One region of the Mesorhizobium sp. WSM4906 genome, then DNA from elsewhere that is predicted to be linked to it. Evidence: riboswitches for the same ligand, from Rfam matches in the RefSeq annotation. Region 1 holds a riboswitch; each other region holds the start of a gene.
The links. A riboswitch is a leader RNA that binds a small molecule or an ion and turns the genes downstream of it on or off. The one in region 1 is predicted to bind thiamine pyrophosphate.
Positions count from the first base shown of each region.

Region 1 (9,961 bases):
GCGAGGCCTGCATCACCGCGATCGAGGCGCTGAACGTGCTCTATGACGAAGGGCTGATCGACAATGCTGCGTCGACCGGCGACTACCTTTTGCAGCGGCTGCAGACGCTGAAGGCGAAATATCCGAAGATCATCAAAGGTGTGCGCGGCAAGGGTCTTATGATCGGGCTCGAGTTCCACGATTTCTCGCAGACCTTGCCGATGGTGCTGCGTCCTGTGGTGAGTGTGCTCGACGACAAGCTGAAGGGTTCGCTCTCGGGCTTCGTCGGCTCGCTCTTGCTGCGCGACTACGACGTGCTCGTCGCCTTCACCGAGTATAATCGCAACGTCATTCGGCTCGAGCCGCCGCTGATCTGCCAGCGCGAGCATGTCGACCGCTTCGTCGACGCCTTCGACAGCCTCCTGTCGCGCGGCATCGTGGCGATCGTGAAGGATTTCGTGAAAAGCCAGGTCCGCTGAGACAGACGATGCTGACCAGGCCACCCGTCGCTCCCGCCAATCCGCTCGACCGGCTGACCGGCGCCGGTCTTGCCTGGGGCGAGGGGACTTACGCGAGATGGGCAGCCCCGATCGGCGCGGCGACCTTCTCGCTCTACATCCTGCTGACCGCCGTGACGGCCTGGTTCATGCCCGACGTCAATTGGGACATGCTGCCTTATCTGGCGATCGCCGAGGAGGGCCGCTATCCCGATCCGCAGGCGCTGCATGATTATGCCTACAGCACGATCAAGGCCGGCGTGTCGGCCGGCGACTACAAGACGCTGACCGACGATGGCGGCGGCTTCCGCAACCACATGGCGGAGAATGCCGCCGACTTCCACTCGCTGCTCGGCATGTACCGGATCAAGTTCCTCTATGCCGAAATCCTGTCGAGCCTCAGCCATGTCGTGGCGCCGGTTAAAGCGATGCGTCTGGTGCAGGTCTTCTCGGTGCTCTTGTTCGGCGCCGTCACGCTCATTTGGCTGCGCGCGGAAGGCGCGCTGGCGCTGGCGCCGGTCGCCGGCGCCATCCTGATCATGGCCGATTTCGGCGATGCGGCGCGGGCCTCGACGCCTGACCTTCTCTGCTCGGCGCTGTTCCTCGGCGGGCTGTTTGCCTATGTCCGCAAACACGAGGCAGCGACGGCTATCCTGCTTTTCCTGGCGTTCATGGCACGGCCGGACAACATTGTGTTCCTCGCCATCTTCGCCGTGCTGCTCGTGGCATTCCGGCAGAAGGCGTGGGGGGCGCTGGCCGGTTTCGCCGCCTCCTTCATCGCCTATTTCGCCATCTCGCACTGGGCCCAGCATCCCGGCTGGTGGCCGCATCTGTGGTTCTCCAGCATCGAGCAGCACTACAATATGGACAGCTTCGAACCGCCATTCTCGGTGGCCGCCTATCTCAAGGCCTTCGCCGCCTCGGTGGTGCGCGCCATTACCGTAGACAGCTGGGTCGGGATCTCGGTGCTCGCGCTCGCGGGCTGGTATGGGCTCGACCGTACAGGCTTCCGGTTCGACCGCCGCGCCGGCATCCTGCTTGCGGCGCTCGTGCTCGGCGTGCTCGCCAAGTTCACGGTCTTCCCGATCCACGACACGCGCATCTATTTCCCCAATCTTCTGCCGCCCTTCCTGATGCTCGCCGCGCCACTGATGGCGCTGTGGACCTCGGCGAGGCAAGGCCGGCACCGCGAGGCGCAGCAAGTTGCCGGAGACAAGTCATGAGCTCGGCTTCCAACCTAGCGCGCGTTCTGCTGTCGCTCGGATTGCCGGCCGGGCTGCTCGACCGCGGACCCGCGCTGCACGGGACGAAGTTCCTGGCCAAGGCGGCGCTCAAGGCGCGGTTCGGCGGCGGACGACCGTTCCAGATGGTCAATGTCGGGGCTTGCGACGGCGCGCTGTTCGATGACGTGACGCCTTGGCTGCACCGTATCAAGGGTGCTCGGGCGATGCTGGTCGAGCCGATCCCCTACAACCAGAAGCGGCTGCGCGCCAACTATCCGGATACGAGCCGCTTCGTCATCGAGCCGGTGGCGGTGACCAGGACAAAGGGCACCATCACCGTCCACACTTTCGACGCAGCCGCGCTCGAGGCCGGCACGCTGCCGATCGAGTTCATCGGCTGCTCCTCGGTCACCGACACCAATCTGATGTCCGGCAAGAACGCCTGGGGCGAGGCGGACGCCAACTTCAACAAGTTCGCGCCGCATCTGAAAGACATCGAGGTGCTGTCGGAGACATTGCAGACGCTGCTCGACCGCAATCGCATCACCCATATCGACGCTTTCCTGGTCGATTGCGAAGGCGCCGACTGGATGGTGTTCGACCAGCTCGACCTCCAGCGCTATCGCCCCGGCATGATCAAGATCGAGGTCGGCGCGCTGCCGGCTGCCGAGATCGGCCAGGTCGTCATCAAGCTCAAGACCGCAGGCTATCAGGTCGGCTTCCAGGCCGAGGACATTTGGGCTTTCGCCTGAGTTTTCGCTACCGAGCTTCCATGCACGATGGCGTTGAGCCGCAATGCCGGCCAAACGCGCTTGACAAGATGGCGCTGGCCCGTTCAACCTAAGCCATTCACCAGGGGAGTCCCGGCAAGGGGCTGAGATACTGCTGGCTTTTGCGGCGCAGTGACCCGTTGAACCTGATCCAGTTCATACTGGCGTAGGGACGGTGCAAGCGCTTTGCGGGCGTTCATGCCCGAAGACCTGTCTCAGGCAGGCAGACCGAAGCGTCTTTTCATCCTTCCGGCACAGAACTGGGTCTCCAATGCAACGAGCAAAGGAGCCTCAAATGAATGCCCTGACCCCCACCGTATCGACTGGACCGCTGCCGGCGTCGCGGAAGATCCACAAATCCGGCGCCATCCACCCGCAGATCAGGGTGCCGATGCGCGAGATCGCCGTTCACCCGACTGCCGGTGAACCGCCGGTGACGGTCTACGATCCGTCAGGCCCCTATACCGACCCCGCAATCGAAACCGATATCGAGAGGGGGCTTGCCCGCCTTCGGCAAGACTGGATCGTGGCGCGTGGCGATGTCGAATCCTATGACGGCCGCCATGTCAGGCCGGAGGACAATGGATTTGCGACAGGAGAGCGCCTGACGCGGGAGTTTCCGATCCGCAACCGTCCGCTGCGGGCCAAGGCCGGCAAGGCGGTAACGCAGCTTGCCTATGCGCGCGCCGGGATCATCACGCCCGAAATGGAGTTCGTTGCCATCCGCGAAAACCTCGGCCGCGAGATGATGCGGAGCGGGCTGCAACGGGACGGCGAGGCGTTCGGCGCATCGATACCGGACTTCGTCACACCGGAATTCGTACGCGACGAGGTGGCGCGCGGCCGCGCGATCATCCCCGCCAACATCAACCATCCCGAGAGCGAGCCGATGATCATCGGCCGCAATTTCCTGGTGAAGATCAATGCCAATATCGGCAATTCCGCCGTCACCTCTTCGATGGCCGAAGAGGTCGAGAAGATGGTCTGGGCGATCCGCTGGGGTGCCGACACGGTCATGGACCTGTCGACCGGCCGCAACATCCACAACATCCGCGAATGGATCGTGCGCAACTCGCCGGTGCCGATCGGCACGGTGCCGCTCTACCAGGCGCTGGAGAAGGTGGGCGGTGTCGCCGAGGATCTGAGTTGGGAAGTCTATCGCGACACGCTGGTCGAGCAGGCCGAGCAGGGCGTCGACTACTTCACCATTCATGCCGGCGTGCGGCTGCATTACATCCCGCTCACCGTCGGCCGGGTTACCGGCATCGTCAGCAGGGGCGGCTCGATCATGGCGAAATGGTGCCTGCACCATCACCGTGAAAGCTTTCTCTATGAGCATTTCGCGGAGATATGCGACATCGCCAGAGCCTATGACGTCTCTTTCTCGCTTGGCGACGGCCTTCGTCCCGGCTCGATCGCCGATGCCAATGACCAAGCCCAATTCGCCGAGCTGGAGACGCTTGGCGAATTGACGAAGATCGCCTGGGCAAAGGACTGCCAGGTGATGATCGAGGGCCCCGGCCATGTTCCCATGCACAAGATCAAGCAGAACATGGACAAGCAGCTCGCCGTCTGCGGCGAGGCGCCTTTCTACACGCTAGGACCGCTGACCACGGACATAGCGCCGGGCTACGACCACATCACGTCCGGCATCGGCGCCGCCATGATCGGCTGGTTCGGCACGGCCATGCTCTGCTACGTGACGCCGAAGGAACATCTCGGCCTGCCGGATCGCAATGACGTCAAGACCGGCGTCATCACCTACAAGATCGCGGCGCACGCCGCCGACCTCGCCAAGGGGCATCCCGCGGCGAAGATCCGCGACGACGCGCTTTCGCGGGCACGGTTCGAGTTCCGCTGGGAAGACCAGTTCAACCTGTCGCTCGATCCCGAAACCGCGCGCTCGATGCACGACGAGACCTTGCCCAAGGAAGCGCACAAGGTGGCGCATTTCTGCTCGATGTGCGGACCGAAATTCTGCTCCATGCGCATCTCCCACGACATTCGCGCCGAAGCGCAGAAGGAGGGGATGGCGGCGATGGCGCAGAAATACCGCGCAGGCGGCGATCTCTACATGCCGGTCGAAACGCCCGGGGCGGAAGAACAAGCTTTGGCGCAGGACGATCAGGGGACGGACTGAACCGTGCGCCGTGTCCTTGTCAAAGGCGCCGGTGTGGCAGGCCTCACCGTCGCCCATGAATTGGCCGCGCGAGGTGCGTCGGTCACGGTTGCCGAAATTCGGAGCCAGATAGGCGGCAATGCCTCCTGGGTCGCCGGCGGCATGCTTGCCCCCTGGTGCGAACGCGAAAGCGCCGAAGAGACGGTTGTCACTCTCGGCAGAACTTCGGCCGACTGGTGGGAAAGGGTGCTGCCCGGGCTCGTGACGAGGGCCGGCACTCTCGTCCTCGCCCATGTGCGCGACGCCTTCGAGCTTGCCCGCTTTGCGGCCCGTACCCGCAATCACGAGCCCGTCGACGAAGAGGCGATCGCCGCCCTCGAACCCGATCTTGCCGGTCGCTTCCGCAAGGGCCTGTTCTTCGCCGGCGAAGCTCATCTCGATCCGCGTCGGGTTCTCGAAGCCCTCGCCAGCAAGCTGCGTGCGATGGGCGTCGTCTTCCTTTTCGAGGTGGACGAAGTGGCCCTTTCCGGCTTCGATCAGGTGATCGACTGCACGGGCATCGCGCGGGGCGAAGACGATTTGCGCGGCGTGCGCGGCGAGATGCTGATCCTCCACACGCGGGAGGTCTCGCTCACCCGGCCGGTTCGTCTCCTCCATCCGCGTCATCCGATCTATGTCGTGCCGCGGGCCGATCATCACTTCATGGTCGGCGCGACCATGATCGAAAGCGACCATGACGGGCCGATCACAGCCCGTTCGCTGATGGAGCTCCTCAATGCGGCCTACGCGCTTCATCCGGCGTTCGGTGAGGCCGAAATCGTCGAGACAGGAGTGGGCGTGCGCCCCGCCTATCCCGACAATCTGCCGCGGGTGAAGCGTCGGAAGGACGGCGCGATCACGATAAACGGCCTCTACCGGCACGGTTTCCTGCTCTCACCGGCCATGGCCGAGCAGGCTGCCGGCCTTCTCTTCAATTCATCTGCCGACCTGGAGTCCGAAAATGAAGCTGATCGTCAATGGCGAAGCGCTTGAGGTCAGGGCGACGACGCTCGCCGCTCTTTTGAAGGAGCTCGACTATGAAGGCGGCTGGCTCGCCACCGCGCTGAACGGCGATGTCGTGCCCGCGGCCGAACGGGCGGAATTGCGGGTGAACGAAGGCGACCGGATCGAAATCCTGTCGCCCATGCAGGGAGGCTAGCCGATGTTCGATCTTCTCGGGACAAAGTTGGCTTCGCGCCTGCTGCTGGGCACCGCCCAATATCCTTCGCCGGCGATCCTTGCCGAAGCGGTCAAGGCGTCGGGCACCTCGGCGGTCACCGTTTCGCTGCGCCGGGAAATGGCCGGCGGCAGGGCCGGCGAGCAATTCTGGTCGCTGATCCGCTCGCTCGGCGTGAGGGTGCTGCCCAACACCGCCGGCTGCCATTCCATCAAGGAAGCCGTGACGACCGCGAAGATGGCGCGCGAGGTCTTCGGCACGTCCTGGATCAAGCTCGAAGTGATCGGCAACCACGACACGCTGCAGCCCGATGTGTTCGGCTTGGTCGAGGCCGCGCGCATCCTTTGCGAGGACGGATTCAGCGTGTTCCCCTATACCACCGACGACCTTGTCGTCGCCGAGCGGCTGCTGGAGGCAGGTTGCAAGGTTCTGATGCCGTGGTGCGCGCCGATCGGCTCGGCGCTCGGGCCGGTCAACATCATGGCGCTGCGATCGATGCGCGGGCACTTCCCCGACGTGCCGTTGATCGTCGATGCAGGTCTCGGACGACCGTCGCACGCGGCAGCCGTGATGGAGCTCGGCTTTGACGCCGTACTCCTCAACACGGCGGTCGCCAAGGCTGGCGATCCGGTGGGCATGGCGCGCGCTTTCAGCAAGGCGGTCGATGCCGGCCGCGAAGCCTATGGTTCGGGACTGCTCGAGCCGCGCGACGTCGCCGTGCCATCGACGCCTACAATCGGCAGGGCGGTTTTCTCATGAAGCTCGATCCCTTCTACCTGATCGTCGACAGCGCCGCCTGGATCGAGCGCCTGGTGCCGCTCGGCGTCAGGCTGGTGCAGCTCCGCATCAAGAACATGGACGAGGGCGGGCTGCGTGCGGAAATCCGCAAGGCAAAAACCTTGTGCGCACGGCACGATTGCCAGCTCATCGTCAACGATCATTGGCGGCTGGCGATCGAGGAGCGCTGCGACTTCGTCCATCTCGGCCAGGAGGATCTGCAGGCCGCCGACCTCCCGGAGATACGGACGGCCGGCATCAAGCTCGGACTGAGCACGCACGATCATGCCGAACTGCAGACGGCCATGGCAGCCAGGCCCGACTACGTCGCGCTGGGTCCCGTCTATCCGACCATCCTGAAGAAGATGAAATGGGCGCCGCAGGGGCTCGAAAGGGTTCGCGCCTGGAAGGGCGCCGTCGCACCCACTCCACTGGTCGCCATCGGCGGCCTCAATCCCGAGCGGCTCGATGGCATTTTCGAGGCCGGCGCCGACAGCGCCGCGGTGGTGACGGACATAACCTTGAACCCGGATCCCGAGGCGCGCACCAGGGAATGGATCGAAAAGACCGACCCATGGCGCTGAACCGAGACCCGCACGTGCTCGTCGTCGGCGGATCGGATTCCAGCGGGGGCGCCGGAATTGCGCGCGATATCGAGACGATCTCTTCAATCGGCTTGCGCAGTTGCGTTGCCGTCACCGCGGTGACGGTGCAGACACACCAATCCGTTACGGCAATCCACCATATGCAACCCGGCCTGGTTGCCGATCAGATGCGCGCGGCGCTGAGGGCCAACAAAGTGTCGGCGATAAAGATCGGCATGCTTTCAACGGGACGCGTCATCGCGGCGGTTGCCGCCGTGCTGCGCGAAAATCCGCGGATACCGACAGTTCTCGATCCGGTGCTGGCTTCCTCGTCGGGCAGGCAGTTGCTGGAGCCGGGTGCGATCGGAGCCTTGAAGCGCGATCTCATGCCGCTCTGCTGTCTTGCCACGCCGAACCTCATCGAGCTGGCGATCCTGACCGGTTCGGATTTGGCTGTGGACGACGATGATGCGCTGCGGCAGGGAGGGCGATTGCTTGCGGAAGGGCTGCGGGCGCTGCTCATCAAGGGCGGCCACGCGACGGGGTCCAAATCAACGGATATCCTGTTGAATTCTGGACGAGAGCCTATCCACTTCGACATGCCCAGGCTCGCCGGATCGATGCGCGGGACGGGCTGCATGCTGGCAAGCGCGATCGCCGCGCATGTGGCCGGCGCAAAACCGCTCGAGGACAGCGTGCGCGAAGGCAAGCGGTTTGTCTTCGAGAAGCTTGTGCGAGGTATCGAGCGCGAATTCGGCCCCGGCGCATAAGGAAATCCTCACCGGTGACACCCCGGACGAGGCGCGTTCGGCTGTCAGGGTCGCTCGGCCTTTTCCCAATGTCGCAAACAGGCTTCAATCACCCCACCGCTCGGCCCTATAGTCCGCCCGCTTTACCACTTTGGAGTCGCGGGCAATGGCAGAGTTTCCGAAAAAGGCGAAGGTCGTCATCGTCGGTCTTGGCGGTATCGTCGGCGCGTCGGTCGCCCATCACCTGATCGAGCGCGGCTGGGACGACATCGTCGGCATCGACAAGTCGGGCATCCCGACCGATATCGGCTCGACCGCGCATGCCTCCGACTTCTGCTACACGACCAGCCACGACTTCCTGTCCTGCTGGACGACGCTCTACTCCATCGATTTCTACGAGAAGATGGGCCACTACGCCCGCATCGGCGGCCTCGAAGTCGCCCGCGTCGGCGATGATGGCCGCATGGACGAGATCAAGCGCAAGATCGCTTCCGCCAAGGCTTTCGGCACCCGCGCGCGCCTGATCGAGCCGGCCGAGATCAAGGAGAAGTTCCCGCTGATCGAGGAGCATCTGGTGCAGGGCGGCCTCTGGGATCCCGACGCCGGCCTCGTCATCCCGCGCTCGCAGACGGTCGCCGGCAAGCTGGTCGATCAAGGCGTAGCCTCCGGCAAGCTCCAGGCTTTCGCCAATACCTCGGCCAAGGAGCTGATCGTCGAGAATGGCCGCATCAAGGGTGTGGTGACCGAGCGCGGCACGATCGAAGCCGACTATGTTGTCGTCTGCACCGGCATCTGGGGGCGGCTCACCGCGGCACTGGTCGGCGAGGACCTGCCGGTCATGCCAATCGACCATCCGCTGACCTTCTTCGGCCCCTACAACGAGTTCGCCGGCACCGGCAAGGAGATCGGCTGGCCGCTGCTGCGCGACCAGGGCAACTCCGCCTATATGCGCGACACCGGCGATCCGAAGACCGCCGAAGGCGGGCAGATCGAATGGGGCTATTACGAGGAGACCAATCCGCGCCTCTGCCATCCGCGCGACCTCTTGGAGAAGGACCAGGCGCGGCTGTCGCCGTCGCAGCGCGACCTCGATATGGAGCAGATCATGGCGCCGCTGGAGCGCGCCATGGAGCTGACGCCGATCCTCGGCGAGCTCGGTTACAATGAAGGCCACTCCTTCAACGGCCTGCTGCAGGTGACCACCGATGGCGGCCCGTCCATGGGCGAAAGCCAGAAGGTGAGGGGGCTGTGGTATGCCGTCGCCATCTGGGTCAAGGACGGCCCGGGCATGGGCAAGCTGATCGCCGACTGGATGACCGACGGCCGCACGTCGATCGACCATCACGCCATCGACTATTCGCGCTTCTACCCGCACCAGATGAAGGAGCAGTTCATCTGGGATCGCTGCACCGAGACCGCGATGAAGGTCTACAATCCGGCCGTGCATCCGCGCGAACCCTTCTCCAAGGGCCGCAACATCCGCCGCTCGCCGTTCTGGGAGCGTGAGAAGGAGCTCGGCGGCTATTTCATGGAGCTGGGCGGCTGGGAGCGCGCGCACGGCTATGCCGCCAACGAGCATCTGCTCGAGAAATACGGCAACCGCGTGCCGGTACGCGAGAACGAATGGGACAACCGCCATTTCTGGCGCGTCTCCAATGCCGAGCACCTGGCGATGAGCGAGGATTGCGGCATCGTCAACCTCTCGCATTTCTCGATGTACGACGTCGAAGGGCCGGCCCATGTCGCGCTGCTGGAATGGCTGTGCGCGGCCAAGATCGGCGGCGACAACAATATCGGCAAGGGCATCTATACTCACTTCCTCGACGAGGAAGGCATGGTGCGCGCCGACTTCACGGTGATCCGCATGGCCGACCGCTGCCGGGTGATCGACGGCGCCGACGCCGGGCCGCGCGACTTCCGCTACATGCAGCGCACCGCGCAGGACAAAGGCTTCGAAGTCACCGTCACCGACGTGACCGAGAAATATGTCACCATCGGCATTTGGGGGCCGAACGCGCGCACGACGCTCCAGAAGGTGGTCGAGGAC
Region 1 is NZ_CP121355.1:3,653,834-3,663,794, forward strand. Features, by position in the region: gene QAZ22_RS17345 (aspartate aminotransferase family protein) at 1-458, shown strand, start outside; gene QAZ22_RS17350 (hypothetical protein) at 467-1,699, shown strand; gene QAZ22_RS17355 (FkbM family methyltransferase) at 1,696-2,451, shown strand; TPP riboswitch at 2,544-2,660, shown strand; gene thiC (phosphomethylpyrimidine synthase ThiC) at 2,765-4,609, shown strand; gene thiO (glycine oxidase ThiO) at 4,613-5,620, shown strand; gene thiS (sulfur carrier protein ThiS) at 5,589-5,786, shown strand; gene QAZ22_RS17375 (thiazole synthase) at 5,790-6,563, shown strand; gene QAZ22_RS17380 (thiamine phosphate synthase) at 6,560-7,165, shown strand; gene QAZ22_RS17385 (hydroxymethylpyrimidine/phosphomethylpyrimidine kinase) at 7,156-7,935, shown strand; gene QAZ22_RS17390 (FAD-dependent oxidoreductase) at 8,081-9,961, shown strand, end outside.

Region 2 (9,961 bases), 2.4 Mb from region 1:
ACTGAAATCGCCGCGCGACTTACCGAGCATCGTCAGCGCCTGAACGAACTGCGCCGTCTGGTGGAGAGCAGCGAGGCGTACGGCGACGCCATGCGCATCCAACGTGACCGCTTGGACCTTTCCACGTGGCTGAGGGACTTGGCCGACGAGTTCGCCGATCCGTTGGTCGCACTCGGGGACGGCGGCCGCGAGAAGGTCTTGGCCCTTTGCGACAACCTCGGCGGTCTGGAGATCCGACTGCGGACCCACCCTGCGATGTCTAACACGCTTGACAAGGAAATCCTGCGCCAGCGCGGCGCCGCTGAAGCGGTCCTATCTGAGTTGAACGATGTCCGTAGCGAGATAGCGGTGCTGGAACGGGACTCTGACGTCGCCCGAGACGAGGCCAATCGCTTCGATAGGCTTGAGCGCTTCCTCGGTCGATTGGAGCAGGCGTTGCACGTCTACGACCGCGCCGACCAGTCGTCGGATTTGCGGCAGGAACTCACCTCGCTGCAGGCCGATATTGCAACGCTGCAAAAGACGATCTCCGAGGCCGACATCCAGCGCAAGCTATTCAACGCGTTGCACCAAGTCTCCCATCATGCCAATCGGCTGATTCCGCAGCTTGACGCGGAGTGGCCCGAGGCCCCGATTAGGCTGTTGATTGAAGACCTGACCGTCAAGGTGACTAGGGGAACGCGTGAGGACTACCTGTGGGAGATTGGCAGCGGCGCCAATTGGCTCGCGTATCACGTCGCACTAATGCTTGCGCTGCAGCACTACTTCCTGGCCGAACCTCATCACCCAGTCCCTGGTCAGCTGATCTTCGACCAACCTAGCCAAGTCTATTTTCCTAAGCGGGCGGCGGGCGACGAGGGCCCCGACCTCATCGCGTGGAGGGATCAGGACGTGGTCGCCGTCAGGAAGGTCTTTGCGCTCCTAGGCGCTGAGGTCATGGCCGCGAAAGGTCGCCTCCAGATCATCGTGCTGGATCATGCAGATGAGGACGTCTGGGGCAAGCTTCCCGGAGTCAAGTTGATTGAGGAATGGCGTGGACAGGCCCTCGTGCCTCAGGCTTGGATTGCCGCCGCATCTTCCAACGGTGGATAATAATCTGCTGCCAGAGGAGAAGGCATGGCGAACGTGGACGAGATCAACCGTCTGACGGCCCTTGGCTTGAACGTCATCACAGCCATGGATGTCGCGGAAGGAAAACTAGACGAAGCCTTCGAGGTCGCCCGCGCTCAGGAGAAACGCAAGGTCGACATCTGGTGCAAAGGAAGAAAGAACATTCCGGTTGCACTGACTGCGATATGGGACTGCGATCCTGCAAACTTCTATCTCGCGTTCGACGGCGATGATCCCAGCGACCACGCTTCGACGGATTTCATTCTTATCGACGCTGATGTCACTGACGTTGGCGGCAGGCTTACCTACGCCGCCAGCAGGGACAAGGGTCCTTGGCATCAACGTTACAAGAGCAAGAGCTGTGGGATCGCCTACCGATGGCTGCATGGCCGCGGTGTCACACCGCCTTTGCTCGGCGAGTACCAAGGCCAAGTTCACATCGTAGGAGGCATGCACCGCTTCCATCTTGCCAAGCACTATGGGACGACGCGCATGCCATTCCTCGTCCGGAGGGCCGAACTAGCCGCAGTAATGGCGTTGATCCCCTCGGCGACCGACACCGCCAACTCGTAATGGCGGGGACTGCAGAAAAGAAGCGAATGAGTTGCGAACTTACCGGGATCACTCCCCGAAAGCTGACCGACGGCTTCCGGCCCCGTTGCGGCCATTCTTACTCCCGCACTTTGGCTTTTCCAGCGCTAAACCGGCCTTGGGCGATGAATGGAAACGGTCAGATGTTCCCGGTCTGTGCTCGAAAAGTCGCATAAAAGGGCAGACTGGTGTGACGTCCGGAATTATTGGGCCTTTCACGGGTTTACCGGTCCCGAATTATCGGTTGCTGGCGGGCGGGCTATGCGATTGAAAACAGGAGAGTTTTCTGGCTAAGGGTGGGGTTTCAGACTGAGTTTACCAATGCCCTTAATGACGATTAATTCTGGATTGGCATCAGGTGATTGGGTTTGCGCAGAATATAGCCGCCCTTATTGGTAAACCCGCTCACGGTCGACAACGGATTGGTCAACCTAGGACGACAGGATTGGTAAACCGGAGCCGCCCTATCGACGAAGGTCTAGCTTGGCGCATTCACTGTCGCCGGTAGGCAGATATTCGGGCGACAATCGGGACCAGCGTGCGACGCCGCCAAGCGTGAGACACGTCGGCTACGCCGCAAATCGACACGGTTTGACCGGGCGCAATACCGCACCGATCTTCTAATCTCGGCTTAATTCCGGAGAGAGGCAGATAATTCCGGACGCCACACTGATTGGTAACCTAAGGCCACCCACCACGCGGATTGGTAGCCCACAGGAATAGGTTTGGTAACCCTTATCGAGTGAGGGCCGCTCGTACCTTTCGGCGGGTTCGTTTCAGTTCTAAGCCCGGCTTAATTCTGGACAACGACAGATAATTCTGGACGGCACAGTGGAACTCAACGCGTTGTAAGGATGGCATAGAGAAGCAGTAGCCCTCCAGTCTCGCTACTGGAAAAATTCTGGAAAATGGGTCTGCTTGGCTGGACGCAGAACGTTGTGATTATTCAGCCGGCATTTCTGAAGCTTCTCGAACACAAACAGCTTGCCTTCGCGCACGCTATCTTCGAGCGACTTCGCCTTCGCCAGATGCGCCGCAATCGCGCTGGCCAGCATGCAACCTGTTCCGCGCATCGATATAGCAAGGCGCGGCGTGTCGAAGTGGATGGGTTCATGATCGGAGCGTAACAGAATATCGGCCGATCGGGGACCCGACGCGTGCCCACCCTTGATCAGCAGGGCCTGAGGGCCGACGGCCTGCAGTCTTTGTCCTTGTTGGAGCGCACCGTCCTCATCCGAAGCCGGTTCGGAACCAGTAAGGAGCGCCAGTTCAGGAAGGTTGGGCGTGACAATGCAGCAAAGCGGCATCAAATCGCGCTTCATGGCAGCGATAGCGCCTGCTTCCAGAAGTGCGCGGCCTGAGGTGGAGGCCAGCACAGGGTCGAGTACTGCCGGCACTTGCGGAAATTTGCGCAGCACTGCGGCAACGGCAACAATGATCTTGGCAGTCGCCAGCATGCCGATCTTGATTGTGGCTACGTCGTTGGCCTGTAGCGCGGCACACATCTGATTGGCCACCATGCTGGGTGGCGAATGATGGATTTCGATCACGGCGTCGTGCGTTTGCACCGTTAGCGCTGTGACGGCGAGACAGGTGCGCACGCCAACGGCAGAGATCGTCTCGATGTCGCGTGCTATTCCAGCACCCCCGCTGGAATCTGATCCGCCAACGACAAGCACATGCGGTTCTCGTCTCATCGCCATCGGTCCGTCTTTTCGATCCATTCTCGCGTGCGCGCTTCGGGGTCGAAGCTCAACGTGATGTCCGTGACCACTGCGGCGCTGTTGGCGCCGGCCTCAAAGACGCCGTCGAGGCGGTCGGGGTTGAGGCCGCCGATGGCGACCAATGGGATCGGCGCCACCCGCCGCTTCCACTCGCTGATCCGCTCTAGCCCTTGCGGTGCCCACTTCATTTTCTTCAAAGTGGTGGGATAGATCGGACCGAGCGCGACATAGTCGGGCTCGGCAAACATGGCCGTTTCCAGCTCGACATGATCATGCGTGCTCAATCCGAGCCTGACGCCCGCTGCCCGTATCCTCGAGAGGTCGGCCGTTTGCAAATCCTCCTGGCCCAGATGCACGAAATCGCAGCCTTCCTCGATTGCCAGGCGCCAATAATCATTGATGATGAGCTGGCTTTTGTGTTGGACACACCAGGCCTTCGACTTGCGGATCTCCGCGCGCAGCCCGGTTTCATCCATGGTTTTGATGCGAAGCTGAATCAGCTTGACGCCGAGCGGCGCCAACCTTTCGATCCAGGCGGCGCTGTCGACGATCAGGTAGAAGGGATCGAGCTTCATGAAAAAACGGCCCTGCCGACCATCGGTGTCGATGGCACGGCGACGTCGCGCGGTTCGAGCATTCCCGAACTGAACGCCTCACGACCGGCGTCGACCGCCTTACCGAAAGCACGCGCCATGCCGACCGGATCTGCCGCCTTGGCGACCGCTGTGTTCAGGAGCACGGCGTCAAAGCCGAGTTCCATGACGGTGGCCGCGTGCGACGGCCGTCCGAGCCCCGCATCCACAATCAGCGGGACGCCAGGGAAATATCCGCGCATCGAGCGCAGCGCCGTCATGTTGACCGGTCCCAAGGCGGAACCGATCGGTGCGCACCACGGCATCAGGACCTTGCAGCCCGCTTCCAGCAGCCGCTCGGCGACAACGAGATCGTCGGTGGTATAGGGGAATACCGCAAAGCCGTCCTCGCACAGGATGCGGGCGGCTTCAACCAGACCGAACACATCCGGCTGTAGCGTGTCGTGATTGCCGATCACTTCGAGCTTGATCCAGTTGGTGCCGAAGACCTCGCGCGCCATTTTCGCGGTGGTGACGGCTTCCTTGACGGAGAGGCAGCCGGCGGTATTGGGCAGGGTTCTGGCGCCCAGCGAGCGGATCAACGACCAGAATTGTTCGCCGGCCCTACCGCCCGCCATCTCACGCCGCAACGAGACGGTCACCACCGACGTGCCCGATGCCTTGACTGCATCGGCAAGGATGGCCGGCGAAGGATACTGAGCCGTGCCGAGAAGCAGGCGCGACGAAAGCTCGGTTCCATAAAGCTCCAACATGCTAGCCGCCCTGCATGGGCGAGAGGATTTCGATCCGGTCGCCGTCGCTCAACTGGAACTCCGCGCGGTTGGCTTTGTGCACGAGGTCGCTGTTGACGGCGGTGGCGAGCCAATCGCCCTCATAGTCGAGCGCGGCAAGCAACTCGGCCAGCGTGGTGGCGGCAATCTCACGCGCCTCGCCGTTGACCATCAGTTTCATGAGCATGCTCCTTGGTTCTGTCTTGACTGAAAACCAGGTCGGCAGCCTGGCGCGCCATGGCGGGGGCGAGGAGAAAACCGTGACGATAAAGACCGTTGATCGCGATGATCTCACCGTCTGTTTCGACGCGTGGCAAATTGTCGGGAAATGCCGGACGGACACCCACACCGGTTTCAACGATCTCGGCCTCACCAAAGGCCGGATGGAGGGCATGGGCGGCGCCCAGCAGCTCCATCATGGAACGCGCCGTCACCGGTCCGGCGCTCTGGCTTTCAATCATCGTCGCTCCGATCATGAAACGGTGATCGGTGCGCGGCACGGCATAAAGCGGAAAGCGTGGATGAAGCAAACGGACCGGCCGCGACAGCGAGACATCAGGCGTGCGAAGGATCAGCATTTCGCCGCGAACACCGCGCAGCCTGTCATCGGCCGCTGCCATTCCCATGCAGTCTATCTGACGGGCGAATCCCGAAACAGGCCGGGCGTCGCAGCCGAAGTGGAATTTGACACCCATGGTCGCAAGCTTGTCATGAAGTGCCGCCATCGCCGGGCGTGGGTCGAGGTGAGCCTCGTCGGGGAAGAGCAATCCACGCCGGAAGCGGCCGGCGAGGTCGGGTTCCAGGAGCGCAATTTCGTTTTCATCGACGCGCCGATGCCCTGACGTGCGACTGGCGAACCGGTCAAGCTCACCGGCATCACGCGGCGCGGCCACGACCAATGTCCCGGCCCGTGTCACCTGACCCGACAGCACCGCATCCCACCAGTCGGCAGCATCGCGTCCGAGATCCAGCACCGGCTGCTCCGCGCTTTCGCGCTCGCACCATGGCGCCAGCATGCCGCCGGCGAACCACGACGCGTTGCCACCAAGGCCATGCCGCATCTCGGCGACGGTGACCGTCGCGCCGCGGGCGGCGAGTTCGAAAGCGACGGTGAGGCCGGCAACGCCGGCCCCTTTGACGAGCACCCTCATGATGGTTTGGGAGCCTCTGGCACGACCGGTACGCCAGTCTCGTCCGCCTGCATGTAGAGATCGCCGCCCTCCCGGTATTTTGCCGCCATTGCCGCCATGCCTTCCTTCTGGGCCTCGGCACGGATGTCGTGGGAAATGCGCATGGAGCAGAATTTCGGCCCGCACATCGAACAAAAATGTGCCAGCTTGTGCGCCTCCTTGGGCAAGGTCTGGTCGTGGAAGGACCGTGCGGTTTCGGGGTCGAGCGACAGGTTGAACTGGTCCTCCCAGCGGAACTCGAAGCGCGCGCGCGAAAGGGCATCATCCCTGGTTTTCGCTGCCGGATGGCCCTTCGCCAGATCGGCTGCATGGGCGGCTATCTTGTAGGTGATCACGCCAATCTTGACGTCGTTGCGGTCGGGAAGGCCGAGATGCTCTTTCGGCGTGACGTAGCAAAGCATTGCGGTGCCGAACCAGCCTATCATGGCGGCACCTATCCCTGAGGTGATGTGGTCATAGCCCGGCGCGATGTCGGTCGTCAGCGGCCCCAACGTGTAGAACGGCGCCTCACCGCACACTGCGAGCTGCTTGTCCATGTTCTGCTTGATCTTGTGCATGGGGACATGGCCCGGGCCTTCGATCATCACCTGGCAGTCCTTTGCCCAGGCAATCTTGGTGAGTTCTCCAAGTGTTTCCAGTTCGGCGAATTGCGCCGCGTCGTTCGCATCGGCGATTGAACCGGGACGAAGGCCGTCGCCGAGCGAGAAGGAGACGTCATAGGCTCTGGCGATGTCGCAGATCTCCTCGAAATGCTCGTAGAGGAAGCTCTCCCGGTGATGGTGCAGGCACCATTTGGCCATGATCGAGCCGCCGCGCGAGACGATGCCCGTGACCCGGTCGACGGTCAGCGGGATGTAGTGCAGCCGCACGCCGGCGTGGATGGTGAAATAGTCGACGCCTTGCTCGGCCTGCTCGATCAGCGTGTCGCGGTAGACCTCCCAGTTCAGATCCTCGGCGATGCCGTTGACCTTTTCCAGCGCCTGATAGAGCGGCACCGTACCGATCGGCACCGGCGCATTGCGCACGATCCAGTCGCGGATGTTGTGGATGTTGCGGCCGGTCGACAGGTCCATCACCGTGTCCGCGCCCCAGCGGATAGCCCAGACCATTTTTTCGACCTCTTCGGCCATCGACGATGTGACAGCCGAGTTACCGATGTTGGCGTTGATCTTGACCAGAAAATTGCGACCGATGATCATCGGCTCGCTCTCGGGATGATTGATGTTGGCGGGAATGATTGCGCGCCCGCGCGCCACCTCGTCGCGCACGAATTCGGGTGTGACGAAATCTGGGATCGCCGCGCCGAAGGCTTCGCCGTCGCGTTGCAGCTTGCCGCGCATCACCTCGCGGCCGAGATTCTCGCGGATGGCTACGAACTCCATTTCTGGCGTGATGATGCCGGCGCGCGCATAGGCAAGTTGGGTCACCGCCTTGCCCTGCTTGGCCTTGAGCGGCCGATTGCGTATCGGAAATTCCGGTGTCAGGCGCTCGCCGGTGGCGAATCCATTGTCTTCCGGCCGGACGTGGCGGCCGTCATAGGCTTCGACATCGCCACGCGCCGTGACCCATTCGTGGCGAAGCCGGGCAAGGCCTTTTTCGATGCTGGTTTCGACTGATGGATCGGTGTAGGGGCCGGACGGATCGTAGACGGTGACGGGCGGTTCGCCGGCCGTCGGATGGACGGAAATCTCGCGCATCGGCACCCTGATCTGCGGGTAGAGGACGCCGGGCTTGTGGATTTTCCGCGAGGCGGGCAGTGGTCCCGTCGATACGGCGGGGGTGAGGGCATTCATCGTGAGGCTCCTTTGCTCATGCATTGGAGACCCAGTTCTGTGCCGGAAGGATGAAAAGACGCTTCTGTAGACCTGCTGCAACAGGACCTCGGGCGTAAACTCCCGCAAAGCGCTTGCACCGTCCCTACGCCAGTATGAACTGGATCAGGTTCAACGGGTCACTGCGCCGCGAAAGCCAGCAGTATCTCAGCCCCTTGCCGGGACTCCCCTGGTGAATGCCTTAGGTTGAACGGGCTGACGCTATCTTGTCAAGCGCATTCGGGCGCCTTCGGCCGGTGGCGACGACCGGCGGCCAGCCGGGCGGAGAGCTCGCGCATGCATCGGGGACAAGTCACGCCCCGTAGACCGGGGCTGAATGGCCAAAGCCTCATTCGCTTCGTGAAGGATGGAGAAACTGTATTGGCCATGTGCGCGTATCGACCAAGTAGCTCAGGCGGTCACGGATGTGGTTATTCTGGTCGAAGGTGACGAACGGCCTTGGGGGTCACCTCCTTTAGGATTCAGAGGTTGGAAGACGGCTTCTCGCGATCACGGCCATCAGGAAATACCTGTCTTCGGCTCAACCTCGACATGGCGTCCGATCGACCGCAGATATACAGCTATCTCGTTCATGAGATGATCGCGTTCGCCGTAGATTTCAGCAATCCTACGCAGCTGTGGCTCGACGGCCCTCCGTTGCGCTGGCGTGAAATCAGCATCGCCAAAGACGTATCCCAAGTTGCCAATCGCGCAAATTTTGCAGCCGGCGTCCACAACTGCTTGTACGAATGCCGGAATGTCTTTTTCTTGCATGGTCTTCATGTCGAACCTCTCGTGAATGGCGTGCTTGCGCCCCAATCTGCCTTTTCAGCGTGTCCTCTGGGCGGCGCAAGCCCTGAGCGTGACTGTGCACGGGCAACCTCGACTATCCCATCTGCCACGCTCTTTAGAATCGGTGGGGTCTGGTGATCGCAGGCTGGGCCACTCAAAAGCCTGCAAGAAGAAAGTCATGGCGACCATTGCTCAAGATCGCAAGGGTGCGTGCAAGACCTTCCGTTGGCAGTCATGCACGCTCGCTCAGAGATAGTCCGGCCGCGGAAATTCTCCCTTATTCGTAAGAAAGCTCATTGAGCAACTGGGCATTGAGCAACTGGGTCTCACGTCACGGGTCTCGTGTGCTTCACAGCCGAAAAATAGCCGCCGTGGCAATTCTCGAAAAGTGCAGGCTACCTCGTTAAGGACACTGCGGATGATCGTTCGCGCTTGGCAAAAGCGAACGGATTAGTCTATGGCTCTCGGCAGGGGGGCGAGTTATGCGGCGGGTGCGAATCCTTCAAGTAGGCGATATTCACTATCCGGACTGGCATCCTTCCTCTAGCAACATCGATGCCAAGGATAGCAAGTTCGCTCCGAAAATAACGCAGAAGCTACGCGCGTCTTCGCTGCGTGCCGTCTTGACGAAACTTCGGCGGCTGACGACTTCGAAGCCCTTGGATTCGATCGCCTTCATGGGGGATTTCACGAGCCGTGGCGACAAGACCTTCATTGCTTCGGCATTCCAGCATTTCACGTTGCTCTGCCGCGCACAGGGACGCAGTTCAAAGGCGCTTCCGTTGATATTCGTACCGGGAAATCACGATGTGAACCGTGATGACGCGCGCGAACTTGGACCGACTGAGAAATTCAGCGAAATGGCGAGTTTAGCCGCCCGCTTGGGTTGGCAGACCGTTCCCGTGGACCAACCCGTGCACTTCAGACTTCCGACAGGATCCGCAGGCGCAAACTTCATCCTCGTCAACACAGCGATAGGCAGTTGGGAGCTTCAAAACCTTCCCGCGTTCCTTCGTGATCGTCTCGAGGCACTCAGTCCTTCTACAGAGCCTCTAGATCTCGGCTCGCCGGACATCTCGGGACATTCGCCCGCGACACCTCCCAGCGATCCAGACAAGGAGGCGTCCGACGACGAGTATTACGGTCAGATGGACACGCCATACATCTCGCGTGAGATGCTTGCAGGCCTACAGGAATTGCTCCAGCAGCCCGACATGCGTTACGGCATCATAATCGGCCATCACAATCTGCTGCCACAAAAGACTCCGCGCATTACGCCATACGCGGAGATGCTCAACAGCGGATTTGTCAGAACTCAGCTGCTGCAGGGCAACAAGCCTATCGTCTACCTGCATGGACACATACATGCTGATCCGGTCG
Region 2 is NZ_CP121355.1:1,218,053-1,228,013, forward strand. Features, by position in the region: gene QAZ22_RS05760 (DUF3732 domain-containing protein) at 1-1,092, shown strand, start outside; gene QAZ22_RS05765 (hypothetical protein) at 1,117-1,683, shown strand; gene QAZ22_RS05770 (hydroxymethylpyrimidine/phosphomethylpyrimidine kinase) at 2,589-3,404, opposite strand; gene QAZ22_RS05775 (thiamine phosphate synthase) at 3,395-4,000, opposite strand; gene QAZ22_RS05780 (thiazole synthase) at 3,997-4,770, opposite strand; gene thiS (sulfur carrier protein ThiS) at 4,772-4,969, opposite strand; gene thiO (glycine oxidase ThiO) at 4,938-5,939, opposite strand; gene thiC (phosphomethylpyrimidine synthase ThiC) at 5,936-7,771, opposite strand; TPP riboswitch at 7,875-7,991, opposite strand; gene QAZ22_RS05800 (hypothetical protein) at 8,309-8,572, opposite strand; gene QAZ22_RS05805 (metallophosphoesterase) at 9,064-9,961, shown strand, end outside.
Region 2: linked by a shared signal. The riboswitch ahead of thiC (phosphomethylpyrimidine synthase ThiC) and the one ahead of thiC (phosphomethylpyrimidine synthase ThiC) in region 1 are both predicted to bind thiamine pyrophosphate.

Region 3 (9,961 bases), 1.9 Mb from region 1:
CTTCGGCCTTCGGCCTCGCCTTGCCATCCTCGAGCTTCGAGCCGCCGCGCTGCGCCAGCATGTCGGAATAGCCGCCGGCATATTCGATCCAACGCCCGCCGCCGTCCGGCGCGATCACGCTGGTGATGGTGCGGTCGAGGAAATCGCGGTCGTGGCTTACCAGGATCACCGTCCCGGCAAAGCCGGCGACCAGTTCCTGCAGCAGCTCAAGCGTCTCCATGTCGAGGTCGTTGGTCGGCTCGTCGAGCACCAGAAGATTCGCCGGCCGCGCCAGCACCCGGGCCAGCAGCAGGCGCGCGCGCTCACCGCCCGAAAGCTCCCGCACCGGCGTGCGAGCCTGCTCCGGCTTGAACAGAAAATCCTTCATGTAGGAGACGACGTGGCGCTGCTCGCCGTTGACCACAAGGTTCTCGCCGCGTCCGTCGGTCAGGTAGTGCGCCAGCGTCTCCTGCGGGTCGACGGCCTCGCGCTTCTGGTCGAGCGTCGCGATCTCCAGATTGACGCCGCGCCGCACCGAGCCATCGTCCGGCGTCAGCTCGCCGGTCAGCATTTTCAGAAGAGTCGTCTTGCCGGCGCCGTTCGGTCCGACCAGGCCGACACGATCGCCGCGCTGGATGCGGGTCGAGAACCCCTTGACCACGGTCAAGTCGCCAAAGCTCTTGTCGATCCCCTTGGCCTCGATCACCAGCTTGCCGGATTCGGCGGCGTCGCTCGCCACCATGGTCGCCGTGCCCTCGGCGCCGCGATGGCTGCGAAAGCGCTGGCGCATGGCCTGCAGCTCGCCGAGGCGGCGCATATTGCGCTTGCGCCTGGCAGTTACGCCATAGCGCAGCCAGTGCTCCTCGCGCACGATCTGGCGGCCGAGCTTGTGCTGCTCGCGCTCCTCCTCTTCCAGCACCTGGTCGCGCCATTCCTCGAAATGCGCGAAGCCTTTGTCCAGCCGCCGGGTCTGGCCGCGGTCGAGCCAGACCGTAGCGCGCGAGACGCGCTCGAGAAAGCGGCGATCGTGCGAGATCAGGATCACGGCCGAAGAGGTGCGCGCAAGCTCCTCTTCCAGCCATTCGATGACCGACAGGTCGAGGTGGTTGGTCGGCTCGTCGAGCAGCAGGATGTCGGGTTCGGGCGCCATGACGCGGGCAAGCGCGGCCCGGCGCGCTTCGCCGCCGGAAAGGTCGCTCGGCCGTTCCTCGCCGGTGAGGCCGAGATGGTCCATCAAATAGGTGGCGCGATGCGGGTCGTCGGCCGGCCCGAGACCAGCCTCGACATAGGCGCGCACGCTGGCGAAGCCATCCATATCGGGCATCTGCGGCAAATAGCGGACCGTCGCCGATGGCTGGCGGAACACCTCGCCGTCCTGTGGCTCGACCAGCCCGGCGGCGATCTTGAGCAGCGTCGACTTGCCCGAACCGTTGCGGCCGACAAGCGCGATCTTCTCGCCGGCGGAAGCGCTCAGCGACGCGCCGTCGAGCAGCGGCGTGCCGCCAAAGGTCAATTTTATGCCGTCGAGATTGAGAAGAGGCGGAGCCATGTCAGCTTTCGGCAAGAGGATAGGGGTGGGCGAGCAGCAGCGCCCGGCCACTCTCGAGCGCGATCTCGAGCCGGCCCTTGACTTCGTTCGATATAGTGAGCGAGGAGCCGAACGCCACCTCGACACGGTCGAGCGGCCATTTGGCGCCGGAGACCGTCAGGCCGGCGAGTTCGGAGAAGCCGAGCACCGAGAACAGCGTTCCGTCGGCGTAATCGAAGGCGGCTTTGCCCGGCAGGATGGGAACGCCCTCCTGAGCGCCGCTGGTCAGCAGTACCGTCGTGCCCGCCTCGGCCAGCCGATACCCAAGCGCCTGATGCAGGAAGGCATGGTCGGCGCGCTTGCCGCCGAAGGCGCCGGCCAGCACCAGGCTGGTGGCGCCGCGCGCGAGCGCCTCGGCGATGGCGAGCTCGCCGTCGGTCATGTCCTTTTCGGCCGGAAAGATCTTGCGCGGCACGGCGGCGAGATCCTCCGGCAGGTTCGGCGGCACCGAGTCGAAGTCGCCGACCCATAGCTCCGGTACGAGGCCCAGCATGCGGGCATGACCGATGCCGGCGTCGGCGGCGATGACGCGGGAGCCTTCGATCTGGCGATCGAGCCGAGGCGTGCGGACGAGCTCGCCGCCAAGCAGGATGGTGAATGTTCCCATGGGCGTCGCCCTTACCAGCCCCGCCCGCGAAACGGAAGCCAGGCGCATCCAAACGGATAGCGCTGCGTTCCGAAGTCATCGGATGCCCGGCAAACTTCCGCTTGCGCGCCGCATCGGCCGGGCCTATGTCTCGAAACGCTCTAACGGGGTGCCGGACGCTGACTTCGCGAACCGGCTGAGAGGCGACAATGCCAACCCGCCGAACCTGATCCGGTTTGTACCGGCGGAGGGATTAGACGTTTCGGACCATCCGACGCCTCAATTCCTTGTCACGCGAACGAAGGAGGCGCCGATGCGCTCACTATTGTCCCAGCTTATCCTCGCAACAGGCCTCGTTTCGCTTTTGGCAGCCGCCGGGCCTGCCGAGGCGAAGGACAAGCTCACCGTCTATACCTATGAAAGCTTCACCGCCGACTGGGGTCCGGGACCCGCGGTGAAGAAGGAATTCGAGGCCGAATGCGGCTGCGATCTCGAATTCGTCTCGGTCGCCGACGGCGTGGCGCTGCTCAACCGCGTCAAGCTGGAGGGCGCCGGCACCAAGGCTGACGTCGTGCTCGGCCTCGACACCAACCTGACCGCAGACGCCAAGGCAAGCGGCCTTTTCGCGCCGCATGGCGCCGTTGCAGATTTGAATGTGCCCGGAGGCTGGAAGGACGACACGTTCGTGCCCTTCGACTACGGCTATTTCGCCGTCGTCTACGACACCGAGAAGCTGAAGACCCCGCCGAAAAGCCTGAAGGAGCTGGTCGAGGGTGGTGCCGCCGACAAGATCGTCATCCAGGATCCGCGCACCTCGACGCCGGGCCTCGGCCTGCTGCTCTGGGTGAAGTCGGTCTATGGCGACAAGGCGCCGGAGGCCTGGGCCAAGCTCAAATCCAGGGTGCTCACGGTGACGCCGGGCTGGAGCGAGGCCTACGGCCTGTTCACCAAGGGTGAGGCGCCGATGGTGCTGTCCTACACCACCTCGCCAGCCTACCACATGGTGGCGGAGAACACCGAACGCTACCAGGCCGCGTCCTTCGAGGAGGGCGAGTATCTGCAGATCGAGGTCGCCGGCATCACCACGACCGGCGCGAAGAACCCGCTGGCGGAAAAGTTCATCGCCTTCATGACCGGACCGAAATTCCAGGACGTCATCCCGGAGACCAACTGGATGTTCCCGGCCGGCAAGACCGACAAGCCGCTCAACCCGGCCTTCGACAAACTGGTGAAGCCGACCAAGACCCTGCTGTTCAGCCCGGAAGAGGTCGCGGCAAACCGCAAGGCCTGGGTGGACGAATGGCTGGCGGCGATGAGCAAGTAGCCGGCTTTGGCTATCTATCGAAGATGATCGCTCTACGGCGCCCCCCTCTGTCCTGCCGGACATCTCCCCCACTTGGGGGGAGATTGGCTGTCATTGGCGATTTCGCCAATTGGCAACGTTGCAGGAATGAGCAGGGTGCCGACGCTGCTGATCTCCCCCCTTGTGGGGGAGATGTCCGGCAGGACAGAGGGGGGCGCGAAGGAACGCGGCGTTCGTTAGCTCGAATCCCAATGGTGCAGCGTGCAATCTTCGCCGCGCCCTGACTCCCGCGTCACCGCCGGCATCATCGCCCTTGCGGCAATCGCCGTGCTCATCGGCGGCGCCTTCGTCGGGCTCATCCTCGAAGGCGCGCGCGACCCGTCCGGCGCTCTCGTCGCCTTCGACGGCTATCTCCTCCGTGTCGCCCGCTTCACGCTTTGGCAGGCGCTGCTTTCGACATTGCTGTCGGTCGCGCCGGCGCTGCTGGTGGCGCGTGCCTTGTCCCGGCACCCGGAGTTTCCCGGCCGTCGGCTGATCCTGCAGCTCTTCGCCGTGCCGCTGGCGCTGCCGGCCATCGTTGCCGCGCTCGGCGTGTTGGCGCTCTACGGCCATGCCGGCTATTTTGCCGGCGCTCTCGGCAGCCTTGGCGGCAGCGAATGGCCGGGCATCTACGGCTTGTCCGGCATTCTGATCGCGCATGTCTTCTTCAATTTGCCCTTGGCCACGCGTCTGTTCCTGGAGGCGCTCGGCACGGTGCCCGCCGACCAGTGGCGGCTGGCGAGCCAGCTCGGCATGGGGGCATGGCCGGCGTTGCGGCTGATCGAATGGCCGGCGCTGCGCGCCGCACTGCCGGGCGTCGCCGGACTGGTGTTCATGCTCTGCATCACTTCCTTCACCATCGTGCTGACGCTGGGCGGCGGGCCGGCCGCCACGACGCTGGAGGTCGCGATCTACCAGGCGCTGCGTTTCGATTTCGATCCGGCTAGGGCCGTGGTGCTGACGCTGCTGCAGATCGGTCTGACCTTCGTCGTGGTCACGGCACTGATGCGGCTTGGCGCCAATACGGTCGGCGACGCCAATCTGCCGGTGGCGCCACGCCGCTATCTTTCGGCGGGCAAGGCTGAAACGATGGTGAACGCCGGTCTGATCGCACTTACCTTGCTGTTCGTCGCCGGGCCGATGGCGGCGACCGTGCTGGCCGGCCTGGAGGCCGATCTCGGACGGCTGGCCGGCGAGGAGGCCGTGCGCCGTGCGACGCTCACCAGCGCCGCGCTGTCTTTCCTCTCGGCGCTGCTTTCGGTGGCGCTGTCGCTCTCGCTCATCGCGGCCCGGCGCGCGCTGGCCTTGCGGCGCCGCGCGGGCGGCGCCATGTCGCTGCTCGAACATGCCACCGATACCGGCGCCGGTTTCGTGCTCGTCGTGCCGCCGATCGTGGTCGGCGCGGGCTGGTTCCTGGCCTTGCGCGGCGTCACGGATGTCTTCGCCGTCGCGCCCGTCATGGTCGTCGCCGTCAATGCGGTGATGGCGATGCCCTTCGCCATCCGCGCCGTTCGCCCGGCCTATGACGCGGCGAGCGAGCGTCACGAGCGGCTCTGCCTGGCGCTCGGCATTTGCGGCTGGAACCGGCTGCGCCTGGTCGACTGGCCGTCGCTCCGGCGGCCTTTGGCCACCGGCTTTGCCTTCGCCATGGCGCTGTCGCTTGGCGATCTCGGCGTCATCGCGCTGTTCGGCAGCGATTCGGTGCAGACCTTGCCCTATCTCTTGCTCGCGCGCATGGGCAGCTACCGGACCGCCGACGCCGCGGGGCTTGCCTTGCTGCTCGGCCTCGTTTGTCTGATGCTGGTTGTCGCCGCCGACTGGCTCGGGCGGGAAGCAAAGGCATGACGACGAACAATGGCATAGCGACGGAGACGGCACTGGCCGTCACGCTGGACGATGTTTCGTTCAGCTATGGCGAGGCATCGTTCCGCTTCGATGCCGAATTCGCCGCCGGCAAGATCACCGCCATCATGGGGCCGAGCGGTTCAGGCAAGTCGACGCTGCTCAATCTGGTCGCCGGCTTCGAGCTGCCCGGCGCCGGCAAGGTGCTGATCGGCGGGATCGATGTCGGCGATGCGCCGCCTTCGGCGCGGCCGGTATCGATGGTGTTCCAGGAAAACAATCTGTTTGCCCATCTTTCGGTCGAGGGCAATGTCGGGCTCGGCCGCTCGCCGTCGCTCGACCTCACTGTCGCCGACCGCCACACGGTCGCGGAAGCGCTGGCGCGGGTTGGCCTTGCCGGCAAGGAGAAGCGGCTGCCGCGCGAGCTTTCCGGCGGCGAGCGGCAGCGCGTCGCGCTGGCAAGGGTGCTCCTACGCGATCGTCCGGTCCTTCTGCTCGACGAGCCCTTCGCTTCGCTCGGTCCGGCGCTGCGCGACGACATGCTCGATCTCGTGGCCGGTATCCACGCCGAACGGCAGATGACCGTGCTTTTCGTCACGCACCAGCCGGAAGATGCCCGCCGCATCGGCGAGAACATGGCGTTTCTGGACGAAGGCATGATCGCCGCGACCGGGCCGGCCGCGGATTTCTTCGACCGCTCTGGTCCGGACGCCTTCCGGCGCTATATCGGCGATCAAGGCGGCAGCGTTGCCGTATCACAACATATTGCCCGGAAGCGGACATAATTTACGCCCAAACCGGCAACGGGTGATCCGGCGTTTGCTTGCCTTGTCCGGGGGAGTGTGGCTAGGTCCGGCCATGCTGGTCCGGGTGGGCCGTGATTTGCCGAAAGATTTCGAAAGGAAGCCGATCTGACGACCGGCGCGGAGAAAGTATGGATGAAGCCGCTGACGCGATTCTTTGCGTTGGCGGGCTTTGCCGTGGCGCTGGCGAGCTGCCAGATGTTCACGCCGCCCGACGTCCAGGAATCCGGCTTCCAGCCCTCGGACAAGCCGATCACGGTCGACAACGTCGTCGCCAACGCCAAGCTCGCCGACATGGCGAAGGCGCAGCATCCGCGGATTCTCGCCACCTATGGCGGCGAATATTCCGATCCGAAGCTCGAGCGCATGGTGGCCAAGGTCGTCGGCAACCTGACCGTGGTGTCGGCCAACCCGACCCAGACCTATCGCATCACCATCCTCAATTCGCCCAACGTCAACGCCTTCGCGCTGCCCGGCGGCTACCTCTACGTGACGCGTGGACTGCTGGCTCTGGCCAACGACTCCTCCGAGCTTGCCGCCGTCATCGCGCATGAGATGGGCCACGTCACCGCGAATCACGGGTTGCAGCGGCAGCAGCTCGAGGCCGAGGAAGGGCTGGCGACCAAGGTCGTTTCCGATGTGCTCGGCGACAGCCCGACCGCCAAGGCAGCACTCATCCGCGGCAAGCTGAGGCTGGCGCAGTTCTCGCGCAACCAGGAACTGCAGGCCGACGCCATCGGCATCAAGTCGATCGGCGAGGCGGGCTACGATCCGTATGCGGCCGGCCGCTTCCTGCAGTCGATGTCGGCCTATACCGATTTCCGCTCGGTCAGCGGCGCCACCGATGCCAGCCTCGACTTCCTGGCCACGCACCCCAACACGCCGCAGCGCATCGAGCTGGCGCAGCGCCTTGCCCGCAACTTCGGCCCGCCCGGCGTCGGCACGCGCGATCGCGATGCCTTTCTCGCCGGCATAGACGGCCTGCTCTACGGCGACACGCCGGAAGAGGGCTACGTGCGCGGCCAGACCTTCATGCATCCCGGCCTCGGCGTCTCGTTCGCGGTGCCGGACGGTTTCGTCATCGACAATTCGGCGGCCGCCGTCACTGCGACCGGACCCGGCGACATCGCCATCCGCTTCGATGGCGTGGCGATCGACAAATCGGTGTCGCTGACGGATTACATCCGCAGCGGCTGGGTCGCCGGGCTGGACGACGCCAGCGTGCGCCAGGAGACGGTCAACGGCAACGAGGCAGCGATGGCGCATGCCAGCGCGCAAGGGTGGCAGTTCGATATCGCGGTGATCCGCGCCGGCGGGCAGGTCTACCGGCTGCTGACCGCAGCACCCTCGGCCAGCGCCGCGCTGGAGCCGGTCGCGCGTTCGGTCAGCGGTTCCTTCCGCACGCTGAGCGCGGCCGAGAAGGCGGCGCTGAAGCCGCTGCATATCCGGGTGGTCACCGTGCAGCCGGGCCAGAACATGGGCACGCTCGCGGCGCAAATGGTCGGCGTCGACCGCAAGCTCGACCTGTTCCGCGTGCTGAACGCGATGTCGCCGGGCGCAACGGTGTCGGCCGGCGACAAGGTCAAGATCGTCACCGACAAATAGCTTCCGCCAGGAAACGGCTCGGTCTGTCTATTCGGTTGCCCGCGCACGCCGTTGTTGCTGCATCCGTCAGAACAACCCAGTGCTGTCGGAACCGACGGTGCTGCCGGTATCAGAGACGCTGCCGGTGCTGCCCGTGTCGGTGGGGCCGGTGGTGTCTGTGTCGGCGGAGCCTGTGTCGGTAGTGCCAGTGCTGCCCTCAGTGGTGCTGCCTTCAGAGCTGCCACTGCCGCCGCCTTTGGGCTCGGGATGATCGCCGCTACTGCCGCGCCAGGGCGCCGGCCCGGTGTCGTTCTGTATTGGCTTGAGCGGTGTCTCGAAGACCTCCGGCGGCGTCGTTGGCGTCGGTGTGGGGACCAGCTTTATCTTCGTGACTATTTTTCGCACGACCTTGGGCTTGCACACCGCGACCGGCAAGGCGCTGCGGGCGGGAAGACCGAGAATGCTCATGGAATACACGCCTTGCCGATCGATGCCGGCTTTGAGGAAAGCCAAGGCGCGGGCCGGATCGGCGGGCACCCCGTTGCGGCCTTCCTGGAAGATCACCGCGAGATCGTTCATGGCGTTGATGTGCCCCATAGCCGCCGCCTTGAGCAGCAGGTCCAATCCCTTGCCGGTATCGGGCTGGACACCGATACCGTTGAACAGGGCGCGTCCCCACGCGGCCATGGCGTAGGGGTCGCCCTTGTCTGACGCTTGCGAATAGAGGCTGCTGGCCTTCGTCGGATCGACGGCGGTCCCTGTTCCGGACGCCGCGATGTCGCCGAGCTCGAAAACGGCCCGGACATGCCCTTTGTCGGCAGCCTCCTGGATGGCTTTCCTGGCCTCGTCGACCTTGCCGGACGCCAGCAGCGCCCGCCCGAGCTCGTAGCGGAAACGGGTGACACCGGGATAGGTCTTCACCGCGGTCTCGCAGGCTTCGACGGCCCCGCCGCCGATCTCATTCGGCTGCCGGCCGGGGGCGACGCCTTGCAGGTCGAGCGGCGCGCCCGCCGCCTGATCGCAGGGGTCGACACTTGGCGACAGCTTCATCGTCGCCCGCTTGGACGCCTTGCCAGCACTGATCTGAAAGCCGACCTCGACGGGAGCCGCCGAGCCGATCTGGGGCTCGTAGCGCAAATGGTCGATATCATCGGCCATCAGGCTTGATTCGGGAGACAAGGTCCGGTCCGGCAGCGACAGCGTGCCCGTTGCCGGATAGCTTGCGAGCTTCAGGCTGACCGCCGGGTCGTTGGTTGGGAAATCCAGCTTCAGAGGCACCGGGCCGACACCGACCGGGATGCTGACGCCGTGGTTGTCGATGGCTTCGGCGGCGCCGGTGATATGGAGCCCGCGCTCCGACGCCGGCTGCGGCTGCTCGACCATGACCTGCTGACCCTCGGGCTCATCGTGGCGCATCAGCACCACCTCGTCGACCAGCGAGGAATTCTCCCACGGAACCTGCTTGCCATTGGTCGCTTTCACGACGTCCCGGCGAACGGCCGCCATGACCGTGCGTATCTCCTGGTTGGGCGCCAGCGCGCGGCGGGAGAAGGCGGACGAGAATGGACTGAGGGCACCAGTGCCGTCATAGGCGACGGCGCCCGGCTCGGTGGCGAAGGCAATCAGCGTGTTCAGCGAGCTTTTCACCTGCGCAAGGCCTGTCTCACCGGAGACAATCAATTGGTCGCGCAGCCAGTAATCCTTGCGCGGGAACGGATTGTTGCGGCAGGCATCGAGGATGATTACCTGGATCTTCGACTTCGAGCGCAGTTGCTGCAGCACGTCGTCGAGCTTGATCGCCTGGACTTCGATGTCGGCCGCATCCTTCAGCGAGGCATCTACGGGTATGAGAAAATTCTCGCCGCCGATCTGAAAGCCGTGGCCGGAATAATAGACGACCGCCAAATCCGCGCCGTCAACCGCAGCGAGATAGTTGCGGAACTTCTCCTCGAACTGGAGCTTGGTCACGTCCTTGGCAACGAACACATTGAAGCCAGCCAGCCGCAATGTCTTGGAGACATTCTCGGCGTCCGTGTCCGGATTCTTGAGGGCCGGAATAGTGCGATATTCGGAATTGCCGATCACAAGGGCAACCCTGCGATCGGCATGAGCCTCGAGCGTCGTGAAGCCCACGAGGATCAAGGCTGCAAGGAAGGCGCAGCATCGCAGCATGGCAAGTCCCCCATCCGCTATGGTCTGTCGGATTCACAAAAGACCAGTTGCGGCGCGCGGGTCTG
Region 3 is NZ_CP121355.1:1,714,756-1,724,716, forward strand. Features, by position in the region: gene QAZ22_RS08065 (ABC-F family ATP-binding cassette domain-containing protein) at 1-1,528, opposite strand, end outside; gene QAZ22_RS08070 (thiamine diphosphokinase) at 1,530-2,174, opposite strand; TPP riboswitch at 2,309-2,423, shown strand; gene thiB (thiamine ABC transporter substrate binding subunit) at 2,467-3,477, shown strand; gene thiP (thiamine/thiamine pyrophosphate ABC transporter permease) at 3,718-5,340, shown strand; gene thiQ (thiamine ABC transporter ATP-binding protein) at 5,337-6,122, shown strand; gene QAZ22_RS08090 (M48 family metalloprotease) at 6,276-7,745, shown strand; gene QAZ22_RS08095 (caspase family protein) at 7,812-9,896, opposite strand.
Region 3: linked by a shared signal. The riboswitch ahead of thiB (thiamine ABC transporter substrate binding subunit) and the one ahead of thiC (phosphomethylpyrimidine synthase ThiC) in region 1 are both predicted to bind thiamine pyrophosphate.